Linked DNA regions of Azospirillum brasilense. The protein of the gene in region 2 interacts with the protein of the main gene of each other region in a pairwise test. Links are inferred from orthologs where the notes say so. Each region holds a gene or a part of one and is shown on either strand. Other genes may lie near its edges.

Region 1 (7,346 bases), on a different replicon or contig from region 2:
GGTGCCGGTCATGGCGTTGGCCGGGATCTCGACGCGGGCGGCGAAGCTGCCGCCGCCGGATTCGGCGAGCGGGCGGCGGTCCACCTCGAAGCCGTCCGGGCGCTGGATCTTCAGCGTGACAGGCCGGCCGGTGACCGGCTTGGCGTCGGCGTCGCGCAGCAGCATCGCCAGATGCACCGTCTCGCCGGGGCGGTAGATGCCGCGCTCGGTGTAAAGGAAGGCGTCGGGCTGGCCGGGAACCGGGCGCGCCGGGACCGCCGCCGCGACGCCGCCCGGCGCCGCGTTCGGCGCCCCGGCCGCCGGAGGGGCGTTGGCCAGCGTCGGCGTGACGAGGTCAAGGAAGCCGAAGTCCCCCGCCCCACGGTAGGCGAACAGCGCCTGCACCGGCTCACGCCCGGCGGCGCGCAGGGCGGTGAGGTCGAAGCGCGCCAGCCCGTCCGCGCCGGTCAGCGCCTTGCCAAGCTCCTCGTTGTTGCGGGCGAGCAGGCGCAGTTCCACGCCGGCCTCCGGCGTCGCACCCTTGACGGAGCGGGCGAAGACGACCAGCGCGTCCTCGCCGGTGATGGCGTTCAGGCCGAGGTCGGAGACGACGAACCACTGGGTCGCCTTGTGGTCCCAGCCGCCGGGCTTGATGTCCTCGGTGCTGGCCACGGCGATGTAGACGCCGGGCTCCAGCCGGCCCAGCACGGCGTCGATGGGAAAGGGCGTCACCACCGCCTGGTTGCGGCTGTTGCTGATCGCCATTTCCCCGCGCCACACCTCCTGGCCGGAGCGGTCGAGGATCTCGCCGACCTCGTGGTCGGACATCTGCTGGCCGATGCGGCCGAAATAGATCTTCTCCACCAGGCTGCGGTCGTTGATCCGCAGCACCTGGAGCTTCGCCCGGTCGAGGTTGATGGAGCGCAGCGGCAGACCGTCGGCGCCGATGCGCGGCAGGATGTAGCCTGCCCCGCGGAAGGCCAGCGCCGGCTTGCGGTTCGGCACCTCGATGTCGCGCGCGTCGGGGTTGGGCAGGCGCTTCCCGTCGCTGCCCGGCAGACCGTCGCGCAGGGTGATGCGGTAGCTCTGCCCGTGCTTCAGCCCCTCGACGCAGAGCGTGCGGTCGCGGGCGACGGCGGTCCCGTCGAAGGCTGCCCCGCCCCCGGCAGGCGTCACCTCCACATAGTCGCGGTAGTTCACCGCGCGCGACTTCTCCAGCCGGTCGGTGAAGGTGAAGCAGGCCTGCGGCACGTCGCGCTCCGCCGCCACCTCGGCGGAGGAGACGCCGAAGGGCACCGGCTCGGGCGGCGCGTCGGCGGCAATGACGGGGGTTGAGGACGCGACGAGGACGGCACAGACACGCGCCACTGCACGCAACATTCGATCTTCCCTGGACCAGCCGCCCGGCGCGGCGCGCGCGGGCCTATGCGAAAACTTGGGGCCTGCGAAAACACTGTTTTCGGCAAACCGGCGCGGAGTATGCCGAAGCGCCCCTGGTTTCGCCACGGCTTTGCGGCCCCGCCCGGAAAATCCCGCAACGTGGATCGGGTGTGGATCAGGCGGCGAATTCCAGCGTGAACTGACTGCCCTCGCCGGGCCGGCTGTCGATGCGCAGGCGTCCACCATGGGCCTCCATCAATGACTTGACGATGGACAGCCCCAGCCCGCCGCCCTGCCCTGGAAGCGCCACATGCACCGCGGGCTGCCCGAAGGGCTCCGCAGCCTGGTGGAGCTGTTCCGGCGTCATGCCGATGCCGTTGTCCGTTACCCGCACGCGGCATCCGCCGTCCGCTCCGCCGCCGACCGTCACCAGGATGCGCCCGCCGTCCGGCGTGAAGGTGACGGCGTTGGTCAGCAGGTTCAGGAGCATTTGCTTCAAAGCGCGTTCGTCCGCCGAGACGCTGTGGTGCCCCGGCTCGACATGCATGTCCAAGCGGATGGCTTTGGCGTCGGCCTGCGGTGCCACCATGCGGAACGCCCAGTCGACGACCGGAGCAACGTCGAGATCCTCCCGATGCAGGGACAACGTCCCCGCCTGGAGCCGCGACAGATCCATGATGTCGTTGATCAGCCCCAGCAGGTGCCGCCCCGATTCATGAATGTCGTGGGCGTAGTCGGCGTAACGCCCGCCGGCCTGCGGCCCCAGCATCTGATCGCGGATGACCTCCGAGAAGCCGAGGATGGCGTTCAGCGGCGTGCGCAGCTCATGGCTGACGCGGGCCAGGAAATTGCGGTTCAGCGCCAGCGCGGCGCGCAACCGCTCCGCGGTGCGGTGCTGCACCAGAAGGAACAGCGTCACCAGCAGGATGGACACGGTCAGGATCGCCGCCAGCAGGAACAGCGTGTTGCGCAGGTCGGCCACCCCCGCCTCGATGTCCACCTGCGCGACGCCGACGGTGGCGACCAGCGGATAGCTCTCCACCAAACGGTAGGCGAAGGCGCGCAGGACGCCGTCGGTTTGCGACTCCTGCCAATAGACGCCGGCGAGCGAGCGAGCCAGCTCGTCCCACAGGCGGGATTGGGGAATGGCGAAGCCAACCGCCTCGACGCCCCGCGAGGCGCCGCGGGCGCGGATTATCCTGTCCATTCCGATCAGGGTCACCACCCCCTGCGGCCCCAGATTGGCCTGCTGGTAGAACTCCGCCAGGATGTCGGGATCGATGTTGGCGATTACGATGCCCGCGAAGCCGCCATCCCCGTCGGTCAACCGCCGGCTGAGGCGCAGCAGTGGGCCGCCGCCGGTCGTCCCGGGAAAAGGCGTTCCGATGTGCATCAGGTCGCGGCCGGTGCCCTGATGGAAGGTGAAGGCCGCCTCGTCCCGCTCGTTCGCCCGCCCACCCGGCCCTTCGCTGCGCAACAGCACGGTCCCGTCGGCGTCGAGCACGGTGAAGTGATGGATCAGCGTCGGATCGTAGAGCGTCTGGTCGAGGAAGTTGCGGATGCCGGGCAGGCCGTTCTCCCCGAACTCCAGCGCCAGGGAGCGCAGCGTGATGTCCACCTCATGCACCGCGCGGTGGGTGCTCTTGGCGAAGGCCCGGACCATGATCTCGGCCTTCGCCACCGCTTCCCGCGTCTGGCCGTCCAGCAGTTCGCGCGCCACCTGCGCGTAGGCTCCCCAGACCACCGTGATCGCAACGGCGGCGATGGCGAACACGCACCAGCGGAACGAGATCGGCAGACGCATCCCGGTCTTTCCACAGGCGGTCAACCGGGGCGGGTCCGGACGATGATCCGTTCCGGCCCGGTATCGACCCTAGAGAACAAGGGGTATCACGCCACCGAAGTCCCCGGCAAGCCTCTCCATCCAGCGTTGACAGCGAATGCCATCATGTCATTTTTGCGTGAAATACGCCCTCAGCCGCTCAACCGCCCCATCGAGGATCTCGTCCCTCTTGGAGAAACAGAAGCGGATGAAGCTTCGCGGCGCGTCTTGGACGAAGAAGGCTCCGACGGGAATGGCCGTCACCCCGGCCTCGACGGTCAGACGGCGGCAGAAATCCTCGTCGTTTCCGTCGAAGCCGAAGGGCGACACGTCGGCGACCACGAAATAGGTGCCGGCGGAGGGCAGCACCTTGAACCCCACCGCGCGCAGCCCGTCGGCCAGCCGGTCGCGTTTGGCCTGGAGTCCGCCGGCCAGTCCGGCGAAATAGGCATCGTCCTTGCCCAGCCCATAGGCGACCGCCGCCTGGAGGTTGGGCGGCGTGGTGAAGGTGATGTACTGGTGCGCCTTTGCGACGGGCTGGAGCAGGTGCGGCGCGCCGGTGACGTAGCCGACCTTCCAGCCGGTCAGCGAGAACGTCTTGCCGGCGGAGCCGATCTTCAGACAACGGTCACGCATGCCGGGCAGCGTCATCAGCGGAATGTGCCGACCCCCATCGAAGACGATGTGCTCGTACACCTCGTCACAGACGGCGAAGGAATCGAAACGCTGGACGAACTCCGCCAACAGTTCCAGTTCGGCGCGGGAGAAGACCTTGGCGGCGGGATTCAGCGGGTCGTTGATGAGAACCAGCTTGGTCTTCGGCGAGAAGGCAGCTTCCAGGTCGGCCCGCGTGAAGCTCCAGTCCGGGGCCTTCAGGCTGACGAAACGCGGCACGCCGCCGGCCAGCCGGACGATCGGCAGGTAGCTGTCGTACATGGGCTGGAACAGCACAACCTCGTCGCCCGGCTCGATGAGGCCGAGCAGGCTGGCGGTAAGGGCCTCCGTCGCGCCGGAGGTCACCAGCACCTCGGTCTTCCAATCGATGTCCAGCCCGTAGAACCGCTTGCCGTGGCCGGCCAGCGCCTGCCGCAACTCCGGCGTGCCCATCATCGGCGGGTACTGGTTCCACCCTTCGAGGATGGCCTTGGCCGCCACGTCCAGAACGTCGGCGGGACCGCGCTCGTCGGGAAAGCCCTGGCCAAGATTGATCGCCTTGTGCTCGTCCGACAGACGGGACATCACCTCGAAGATCGTAACCGGGAGGTCAAGTTCCCGCCGACCAAGGAAGCCCGTCTTCGGTTCTTCGGAATTTTGCATCGAACACCGTCGGTGTGGTTGGGTGAGTTCCGTGGTGGCTGATCGGTGACCGGCCAGATCGGGAGAGCCCCGCCCGTCTCGGATCGCGGATCGAGCGGGCGGAATTCAGCGGTCGCCGCACCAGCCTTGTTCCGGCTTGCCTTATCGACGGATTGCGGCCGCTCGTCCAGCGCCTCGGCGGGTTTTCCCAGCAGGGGCGCTGTGCGCGGCTTCCTGTCTCAAGAGCAGGTGGTGGCCCCCGGGGACGCGGCGGGACAAGCCGGACACGGCGAGGGTCAACGAAGTTCTGCCCGCTCGTGTCGGGCCCCGTCATCGACGGTTGACGCGAACCCAATCGAATCAAACGCGCACGCGAATCAAACGCGCACGCCCAACCGCCTCAGGGGGGGCCGAGGTGGTTGGGCGGCACGAACCGACGTGGCCCAGCGGTGACGCCGGGACCGGGCCTACCTATGAAACCGGGCCTACAAAACCGGGCGGGTGAACCGCATGGGGCTGGACCCACACGGCTACGCCGCCCGCTCCTCACGCCTGCCCGACGCTGTGGCCAGCGTTGCGCCCGCGGCGTCCACGAACGGCGGTCGGGTCGATCACCGCCGCATCCGCGTCGATGGCCGGGCCGCCGTCGCTGTCGGTCTGGTCGGCGCAGCGTTCGGCCAGTTCCCGGATCGCCCCGCGGATCTGCGGATCGCGGATGTTCTGGAAGTAACGGGCGAGCATCAGCGCCTCGCGGGACCGCAGAGTGCCCTCCGACTCCTCCGCCTGAGGACTGGCGATTCCCGCTTCCTGGGCGGCATGGCGCTCTTCCAGCCCCTCGAAGAAGACGGACACCGGCACCCGGAAGAACTGCGCCAGCTTGAACAGCCGGCTGGCCGAGACCCGGTTGAAGCCGCGCTCGTATTTCTGAAGCTGCTGGAACGTCAGTCCCAGAGCCGAGGCGACATCGCTCTGGCTCAGACCGGCGAGCATGCGCAGTTCGCGCAGGCGCTGCCCAACAAACACATCGACCTCGTTGAGGCCTTCCTTCTTCTCACGTCCACGTTTTTTCACAACATTCCCCCATCAGAAAAAGTGGCAAAGCCCCATGTCGCGCGAAGCAACATTCGGTTCTGCGTTGGAAAGATTCCGACGCGCTTGTGCCACGATCTTTTTGGTATCGGACAAGCGACCATTGCAACTCAGCTATGACTTCGGTGACACAAAGTCAACCACCGTTGCGACATTTACTACCTACGTTCCAACAAACCACAGAAAGTGAATGGTTATGCACCCGCGCATCATTCCTTCTTTCGAGGTAATTTTAAATTGCTTGAAACAGAAACAATCCGTCGACCTCTCTTTTGCGGCGAATCAATTCCGTTGATTTCGCTCACCGGTCGGCAAAAGGGCGTTGCCGACGCGCATCGATAGGCACATTTTGCCGGGCACTGGGCAATTTCTGCCCACGAATTAACGCTCTCTTCATCAAGACAGCCCAGCATGCGCGCCTAAGGCAAGGACCGGCGCGGTTTTTGCAAATTCTTTCTTTTGCGTCTGCGAAATCAAGAACTTCCCGGAGATCCACCGGGGCATCCGATCGGGGACTAGCGCGTGAACAACCTTCTGCAGACCTTGCGCAATCTGGGTCCCGCGCGCCTGGCCGCCATCGGTGGCGTCGGCCTGCTCCTGATCGGATTTTTCGTTTACCTGATGACCCGCCTCTCCACCCCGGAGATGGAGCTTCTCTACGCCGAACTCCAGCCGACCGAGGCCGCCGCCATCGCCAAGAAGCTGGAGGAGGCGAAGGTCCCCTTCACGGTCGACAAGACCGGCACGAAGATCATGGTCGCCGCCGAACAGGTGGGGCCGACCCGCATGCGGATGGCCGCCGCCGGCCTGCCCTCGGGCGGTTCGATCGGCTACGAGCTGTTCGACAAGGGCGAAGGCTTCGGCGCCACCAGCTTCATGCAGAACATCAACCATCTGCGCGCCCTGGAAGGCGAGATGGCGCGCACGGTGCAGACGCTGAACGGGGTGCAGAGCGCCCGCGTCCATCTGGTGCTGCCCAAGCGCGAGCTGTTCGCCCGCCAGCAGAACCCGGCGACGGCCAGCATCTTCATAAAGCTGCGCCCTGGCGCCCAGCTGTCGCGCGAGAACATCCAGGCGATCCAGCATCTCATCGCCGCCTCCGTTCCGAACCTCGACCCCAGCCGCATCTCCATCGTCGACGACAAGGGCACCCTGCTCGCCCGCGGCACCGGCAACGACAGCGCGGACGCCATGCTGGCCTCGGCGGAGGAGAAGAAGGTCGCCTACGAGAGCCGCATCGCCCGCATCATCGAAGATCTGCTGGGCCGCACCGTCGGCTACGGCAAGGTGCGGGCGGAGGTCTCGGCCGACCTCGACTTCGACCGCATCACCACGCAATCCGAAATCTTCGATCCGGAAAGTCAGGTCGTCCGCTCCACCCAGACGGTGACGGAGGCGAACGAGAGCCACGACCGCGACCCGCTGTCGCCGGTCACCGTGGACCAGAACCTGCCGACCGCGCAGTCGGGAAACAACGCCGGGCCGATCTCGCAGAACAAGCAGAACCGCAGCGAAGAGACCATCAACTACGAGATCAGCCGGACCACCAAGAACCATGTCCGCGAATCCGGGCAGGTGCGCCGCCTGTCGGTCGCGGTGCTGGTCGACGGCACCTACAGCCTGCCCAAGGACGGCAACCCGGCGGCCTACCAGCCGCGGCCGGAGCAGGAGCTGGAAAGCATCAAGGCGCTCGTCCGCTCCGCTGTCGGCCTCGACGCCGTGCGCGGCGACACGCTGGAAGTCATCAACATGCGCTTCTGGTCGCCGGAAGACGACATCC
Region 2 (7,503 bases):
GGTGGTGTCGCGCACGGAAAACGTCTGGCCCTTCGCCGGCTTCCTTCGGTCCCCATTCATATGGGCACGATGCCTCGGCTTGGCAGCCTTGCCCCGGACTTCGGGGGGATTTGATAGCACAAAAAAGCCGGGCGAAAGAGTCCGCGAGGAACCCCTACCCACCCGGCAGAAAAACCACAAAGAAAAAAAGATTATTTCTTCAACCCCGGCGCCGCCGTTCACTGCGCGCGACATAGAGCGACGCGGCGATCACCATGAGGGCCAGGGCGAACCACGTCAGCGCATAGACGAGGTGGTTGTTCGGAAACTTCAGAACGGTCAGCCCGCCGACCGGGTAGCCGCCCGGCGGGCTGGTCGCGGCGTCGATGAAATAGGGGGCCGCCTCCGTCACGCCGCGGGCGGCGGTGATGGCCGCCACGTCGCGCGAGTACCAGCGGTCCTGCGCCGGATCGTTGGAGCGCAGGAAGCCGCCCCCCGGCTCCGTCACCCGCAGCAGGCCGGTGACGGTGGTGTCCTGATCGATCAGCCCTTCGGGGCGGCTGTCGGTGCTGCGCCGCTCCGGCGGCACGAAGCCACGGTTGACTAGGACGGTGAAGCCCCGGTCGGTCCGGAAGGGGGTGAGCACCCAGAAGCCGCCGCCCCGCTCGGTCACCGCCTGGACCAGGGTTTCCTGGTCGTTCAGGAAACGCCCGGTGACGCCGACCCGCCGGTATTCCTGGCTGGCCGCGGTGACGGTGGGCCAGTCCTCCGGGCCGGGGGCGGGAACGGGCGCGGCCTGCGCCCGCTCCTCCACCCGCCGGATCAGGTCCAGCTTCCAGAACAGCCGCTCGACCTGCCAGACGCCGAGCGACGTGAAGACGGCGACCCCCGCCAGCGCCAGGACGCCGAGAAGGATCAGCCCCCGGCGCGGACGGTGGGTCACCGTGCCGGTCACGGCAACAGGCTCGGGTCGTGGATCGGCATCATGTTGGTGTTCAGGTGGTACATCACCCACAGCGAACCGGCCAGCATGATGACCACGACGATGATCGTGAAGATCAGCGACAGCATGGTCCAGCCGCCTTCCGCCCGCCCGTTCATGTGCAGGAAGAAGATCATGTGGACGACGACCTGGACGGCGGCGAGCGCCATGATCGCCATCACGGTCATGTTCTTGTCCAGGATCGTCCCGTCCATGACCAGCCAGAAGGGAATGACCGTCAGGATCACCGACAGGACGAAGCCGATCAGGTAGCTGCCGAGCGTCCCGTGGGCGCCCTCATGCTCCCCGTGGCCATGGTGTTCTTCGGCGTGAGAACTCATCGCAGCATTCCCATCAGATAGACGAAGGTGAAGACGCCGATCCAGATGACGTCCAGGAAGTGCCAGAACAGACTGAGGCACATCAGGCGCCGGCGGTTGGCCGGGATCAGGCCGCGCTTGTTGACCTGCACCATCAGCGTCACCAGCCAGACGAGGCCGAAGGTGACGTGCAGGCCGTGGGTGCCGACCAGCGTGAAGAAGGACGACAGGAAGGCGCTGCGCTGCGGGGTCGCCCCGATGTGGATCAGGTGGGCGAACTCGTAGAGCTCGATGGCCAGGAAGGCGGCGCCGAACAGGCCGGTCACCGCCAGCCACAGCTGGGTCTGCGACACCCGCCCCTTCTCCATCGCCAGCATGGCGAAGCCATAGGTGATGGAGGAGAACAGCAGCATGGCGGTGTTCAGCGCCACCAGCGGCAGGTCGAACAGGTCCTTGGGCGCGGGCCCGGCGGCGTAGTTGGCGCCGAGAACGCCGTAAGTCGCGAACAGCACCGCGAAGATGAGGCAGTCGCTCATCAGGTAGATCCAGAAGCCCAGCATGGTGCTGGAGCCTTCGGGATGCGCGTGCTCGTCCACCACGTGGAACACCGGAGCCTGGCTGCGGGGCCGCTCGGCTGTCAGGGTCGTGCTCATGCTTTACACCTGCCCGGAGAGGAGTCGGGTCCGCTCGTTCTCGGTCCGCACCACCACGTCCGCCGGGATGTGGAAGTCGCGGTGATAGTTGAAGGTGTGGTGGATGGCCGCCGCCAGCAGGGCGACGAAGCTCACCGCCGCCAGCCACCAGATGTACCAGACCAGGGCGAAGCCGAGGACCACGCTGATCCCGGCCAGGATCACGCCGGTGCCGCTGTTGCTCGGCATGTGGATCGCCTTGTAGCCGCCCAGCGGACGCTTGTAGCCGCGCTTCTTCATGTCCCACCACGCGTCGTTTTCGTGGATCATCGGGGTGAAGGCGAAGTTGTAGTCCGGCGGCGGCGAGGAGGTCGCCCATTCCAGCGTGCGGCCATCCCACGGGTCGCCCGTGCGGTCGACCAGCTCCCGGCGCTTCCAGACGCTGACGGCGATCTGGACGAGGAAGGCGCCGATGCCAGCCGCGATCAGAACGGCGCCGACGGCGGCGATCTGGAACCAGATCTGCAGCGACGGGTCCTCGAACACGCGCAGGCGGCGGGTGACGCCCATCAGGCCGAGGACGTAGAGCGGCATGAAGGCGACCCAGAAGCCGATCACCCAGCACCAGAAGGACACCTTGCCCCAGAAGGGATCGAGGCGGAAACCGAAGGCCTTGGGCCACCAGTAGTAGATGCCGGCGAACAGGCCGAACAGCACGCCGCCGATGATGACGTTGTGGAAGTGGGCGATCAGGAACAGGCTGTTGTGCAGGACGAAGTCCGCCGGCGGAACGGCCAGCAGCACGCCCGTCATGCCGCCGACCACGAAGGTCAGCATGAAGGCGACGGTCCACATCATCGGCAGCTCGAAGCGGATGCGGCCGCGGTACATGGTGAACAGCCAGTTGAAGATCTTCGCACCCGTCGGGATCGAGATGATCATCGTCGTGATGCCGAAGAACGAGTTCACGCTGGCGCCCGACCCCATGGTGAAGAAGTGGTGCAGCCACACCAGGTAGGACAGGATCGTGATGACCACCGTCGCGTAGACCATGGAGGTGTAGCCGAACAGCTTCTTGCCCGAGAAGGTCGAGGTGACTTCCGAGAAGATGCCGAAGACCGGCAGGATCAGGATGTAGACTTCCGGGTGGCCCCAGATCCAGATCAGGTTCACGTACATCATCGGGCTGCCGCCGAGATCGTTCGTGAAGAAGTTCGTGCCGACATAGCGGTCCAGCGACAGCAGGACCAGCGTGGCGGTCAGGATCGGGAAGGAGGCGACGATCAGCACGTTGGTGCAGAGCGACGTCCAGGTGAAGACCGGCATCTTCATCATGGTCATGCCGGGGGCGCGCATCTTGACGATCGTGCAGATCAGGTTGATGCCGGACAATGTTGTTCCGACACCGGCGATCTGCAACGCCCAGATGTAGTAGTCGACACCCGTCTCGGGGCTGTAGGCGATGTTGGACAGCGGCGGATAGGCCAGCCAGCCGGTGCGCGCGAACTCTCCGACGAACAGCGAGGCCATGATCAGCACCGCGCCGCCCACCGTCATCCAGAAGCTGAAATTGTTCAGGAACGGGAAGGACACGTCGCGGGCGCCGATCTGCAGCGGCACCACGTAGTTCATCAGACCCGTGACGAAGGGCATCGCCACGAAGAAGATCATGATGACGCCGTGGGCGGTGAAGATCTGGTCGTAGTGGTGGGCGTTGAGGTAGCCCTCGCTGCCGCCGAAGGCCATGGCCTGCTGGAGGCGCATCATGATGGCGTCGGCGAAGCCGCGCAGCAGCATGACGAGGCCCAGCACCATGTACATGATGCCGATGCGCTTGTGGTCGACGGTGGTGAACCACTCCTTCCAGAGATAGCCCCACAGCCGGAAATAGCTCAGCGCCGCGACCAGCGCGAGGCCGCCCAGCACGACCGCGACGAAGGTCGCGACCACGATGGGCTCGTGATAGGGGAAGGACTCCAGGGTCAGACGCCCGAAGAGCGGGTGGGTGGCGACGGTCGATGTGTCTAGCATGGCGGTGGGCCGCTCAGGGATTGGCCGTCAGCCGCGGCCCGAACGCAGGGGCGGGCGCGGAGATCGGCGTGATGGAGGAGCGCGGCAGACCCGCGCCGGAAATCGGGCCGGAAATCGGGGACTCGTCGGCGGGAGCGTTCAGCACGCCCAGCGACGACTCGACGGCGCGGCCGGTCAGTTCCTCGGTCGAGCAGATGCCCGCCACATAGACCGGCGCCGGGCCGAGAACGGCGGTGCCGCGGCGGGACAGCTTGTCGTGCATCAGCGGCATCACGTTGTCGATGCCGGCCAAGCCGAGGCCGCCCTTGGCGTCGATGGCCATCATGTCGTGCATGCACATCTTGCCCGGCTCGACGCACATCCCGACGATGGCCTTGAACAGGCCCGAGTCGACGGCGCCGTAGCGGCGCACCGGCTCGTTCTCGCTGGGACGCTCAAGCTGGAGGTAGCCGTCGCGGTCGAGCTTGCCGCCGCCCGCCTTGATGTCCGCCACCCACTTGTCGAAGCCGTCGGCGGCCAGACCGTGGAAGGTGAAGCGCATGTGCGAGAAGCCGGCGCCGCTGTAATTGGCGGAGAAGCCCTTGTAGCTGCCCGGCTCGTTGATGACGGCGTGCAGCTTCGTCTCCATGCCGGCCATGGCGTAGATCTGCCCGGCCAGCGCCGGGATGTAGAAGGAGTTCATCACCGTCGAGGAGGTGATGTTGAAGCGGATCGGCCGGTCCACCGGGGCGGCCACCTCGTTCACCGTGGCGATGCCGTATTCCGGGTAGATGAACAGCCACTTCCAGTCGAGCGCCACGACGTTGACGTCGAGCATCTTGGTGTCGGCCGGGACCGGGCGCCCGGCGGCGATGCGGTCGAGCGGGCGGTAGGGGTCGAGCAGGTGGGTCGCCATCCAGGTGAGGGCGCCCAGGCAGATGATGATGAGCAGCGGGGCCGCCCAGATCACCAGCTCGAGCTGCGTCGAATGGTCCCAATCCGGGTCGTACTGGGCCGTGCTATTCGACTGGCGGTAGCGCCACGCGAACAGCACCGTCAGCACCATCACCGGAATGATGATGAGAAGCATCAGGAGGGTGGAAATGGTGATGAGGTTGGCCTGTTGGCTCGCCACGTCGCCGGACGGGCTCATCACCACAAGGTTGCAGCCACTCAAAACCGCCATCAGCGGCAGGAGGGCCAAGGCGCGGAAACGGGTCAAGGCAGGACCTGTCAGCAGGGGTTCGCTTTGGATTTGGGCGAAGAGCTAACCCCCACGGGCCGGGTCGGACATTGGACAATTTGTCCAATGCGCCGCGATTCCGCGCCGCCATTGACGCACATCAAGGCAATGCGTCCATGGGCGTGGCAGAATGCCGTTGCGGTGCCTATTTAATTCCCTCTGACGCAATTGCCAGACGGTGGGGGGACCATGGGATCATCGACCACGGCGACCGAACGGGATGCAAGACTGGTCAATGCCCGCGACCACAGGGTGAATCCCGGTGAAATCGCGATTGGCGTCATCATCGGACGGACGTCCGAATTCTTCGATTTTTTCGTTTATGCCATCGCTTCGGTGATCGTCTTCCCGAAGCTGGTCTTTCCCTATCTTGACCCGCTCACCGGAACGTTGTGGTCCTTCGCGATCTTCGCGCTGGCCTTCGTCGCCCGCCCGGTGGGCAGCATGCTGTTCATGGCCATCGACCGTGCCCACGGGCGCGGTGCGAAGCTCACCCTCTCCCTGTTCCTGCTGGGCACCTCGACGGTCGCCATCGCCTTTCTGCCGAGTTACGAGCAGATCGGCGCGGCAGCGATCTGGCTGCTGGCGGCGGCCCGCATCGGCCAGGGTCTGGCGCTGGGCGGCGCATGGGACGGCCTCGCCTCGCTGCTGGCGCTGAATGCGCCGGAGAACCGTCGCGGCTGGTACGCGATGATTCCTCAGCTCGGCGCCCCCATCGGGCTGATCGTGGCGAGCGCCCTCTTCGCCTATTTCGCCGGCAGCCTGTCGGCCGAGGATTTCTTCAGCTGGGGCTGGCGCTATCCGTTCTTCGTGGCCTTCGCCATCAACGTCGTGGCGCTGTTCGCGCGGCTGCGCATCGTGGTGACGCCGGAATACACCCACCTGTTCGAAAGCCGCGAGCTTCAGCCGGTCCCGGTGACCGAGATGCTGCGCAACGAGGGCATGCGCGTCGTGCTGGGCGCCTTCGCCCCGCTGGCCAGCTTCGCGCTGTTCCACATGGTGACCGTCTTCCCGCTGTCCTGGATCTTCCTCTACACCCAGGACACGCCGGCGGACTTCCTGCTGATCGAGGTGGTCGGGGCCTTCTTCGGCCTGGGGGCGATCATCGCCTCCGGCTTGATCGCCGACCGCATCGGCCGCCGCACCCTGCTGGGAAGCTGCGCCGCGGCCATCGCCGTGTTCAGCGGCGTGGCGCCCCTGCTGCTGAACGGCGGGCCGCTGGGCGAGCTGGTCTTCATGATCGTCGGCTTCGTGATCCTGGGTCTGTCCTTCGGCCAGTCGTCGGGCGTGGTCGCGTCGGGCTTCACCCAGCGCTACCGCTACACCGGGGCGGCCATCACCTCGGACCTCGCCTGGCTGTTCGGGGCGGGCTTCGCGCCGCTGGTGGCGCTGGTGCTGTCGGCGAACTACGGCCTGTTCTCGGCCGGCGCCTACCTGCTGTCGGGCGCGGTCTGCACGTTGCTGGCCCTGTGGCTCAACAAGACGCTGGCCAAGTGACCTGAGCGAGCGTCGGGAACCGGACCGGCCTCATCCTTGTCCTTGCTGGATGCGGCCGGTCCGGTTCCCTCTTTTCATGCAGAGGGCACAGGACGACGACAGCCGGCGCAGCGCAGTTGCTCATGATGCGACAGGCCATCGCCGGTCAATCGTTAATGTCGTTCAGGATGTCGGCAATGGGGCGGTCGTCCAGGCGGCCGTTTTTGCAGTCGTCGGCGCCCACCAGGATGGCGCGCCGAAGCTTCCCCAGCTTTTCACGCTCGACCGCCTTTTCCCGATGAAGCCGGCAAAGCGCCTCGGGCGGGCCGCTGTTCATGGTTGGCATGGACCACGTACTTCTTCCGAAGGACATCTCGGGACGATTGGCAATTTTTGTCAAGACGCCCGGAACGCTACGAAATTGCCCACTCAAACGCGCTTTGCTACCCGGCGGCGGTACGCCGGAATCCCGCGCGCCGGCTACCCCCGACTTTAATCGTCGTTAAGAGTTCGGCGCGCATCCTGCCTTCACACACAGATCGGCAGGTCATCATGTCCCAGTACAATCCCGCTGTCGGCACCACCGAGACCGTTTCCTTCCCGCTCCCCCTCACCGCTCCGGCCCCGGCGAAGAAGCTGCGCGGCCTGCCGCTGGTCGCCCTGTGGGGCGGGCTGATCGCCGCTCCCTGGGTCGTCCTCTACCAGGCCGCCAAGCTGGTGTTCTGAAACCGGCGGTCCTACGCCGACAATTCGGCCATGATCTCCGGCACCTGAGCCAGCAGTTCGCGGGCCAGGAAGCCCAGTGGGCCGCGGCGGGCCAGACGGTTGCCGGCCTCGCCATGCAGATGGACACCCCAGATC

The links. Proteins that work in one complex are often made in the same cells at the same time.
Region 1: the proteins of cyoB (region 2) and AMK58_RS19475 interact in binary tests that used the Escherichia coli proteins (3 or more experiments, as listed by UniProt). The link is inferred for Azospirillum brasilense from one-to-one orthologs.

Annotation. Positions count from the first base shown.
Region 1 is NZ_CP012915.1:1,268,457-1,275,802, forward strand. The notes cover bases 2,405-5,204. They hold AMK58_RS19475 (aminotransferase), read right to left. Parts: upstream 4,499-5,204; coding sequence 3,311-4,498; downstream 2,405-3,310. Other genes in these bases: AMK58_RS19470 (sensor histidine kinase), read right to left, coding at 2,405-3,163; AMK58_RS19480 (helix-turn-helix domain-containing protein), read right to left, coding at 5,024-5,204. In the rest of the region: AMK58_RS19465 (alpha-2-macroglobulin family protein), read right to left, coding at 1-1,359; more of AMK58_RS19470, read right to left, coding at 1,535-2,404; more of AMK58_RS19480, read right to left, coding at 5,205-5,548; flagellar basal-body MS-ring/collar protein FliF, read left to right, coding at 6,089-7,346. UniProt on the Escherichia coli protein: Shows aminotransferase activity with methionine and histidine as substrates, and to a lesser extent also with phenylalanine.
Region 2 is NZ_CP012916.1:30,967-38,469, reverse strand. What follows is about bases 1,442-4,398. They hold cyoB (cytochrome o ubiquinol oxidase subunit I), read right to left. Parts: upstream 3,945-4,398; coding sequence 1,938-3,944; downstream 1,442-1,937. Other genes in these bases: cyoA (ubiquinol oxidase subunit II), read right to left, coding at 3,958-4,398; cyoC (cytochrome o ubiquinol oxidase subunit III), read right to left, coding at 1,442-1,934. Also shown: AMK58_RS21785 (ATP-binding protein), read right to left, coding at 1-15; AMK58_RS21780 (SURF1 family protein), read right to left, coding at 200-934; cyoD (cytochrome o ubiquinol oxidase subunit IV), read right to left, coding at 931-1,302; more of cyoC, read right to left, coding at 1,299-1,441; more of cyoA, read right to left, coding at 4,399-5,145; AMK58_RS21755 (MFS transporter), read left to right, coding at 5,356-6,663; AMK58_RS29905 (hypothetical protein), read right to left, coding at 6,809-6,988; AMK58_RS30970 (hypothetical protein), read left to right, coding at 7,195-7,368; AMK58_RS21750 (NAD(P)H-hydrate dehydratase), read right to left, coding at 7,380-7,503. UniProt on the Escherichia coli protein: Cytochrome bo(3) ubiquinol oxidase is the terminal enzyme in the aerobic respiratory chain of E.coli that predominates when cells are grown at high aeration.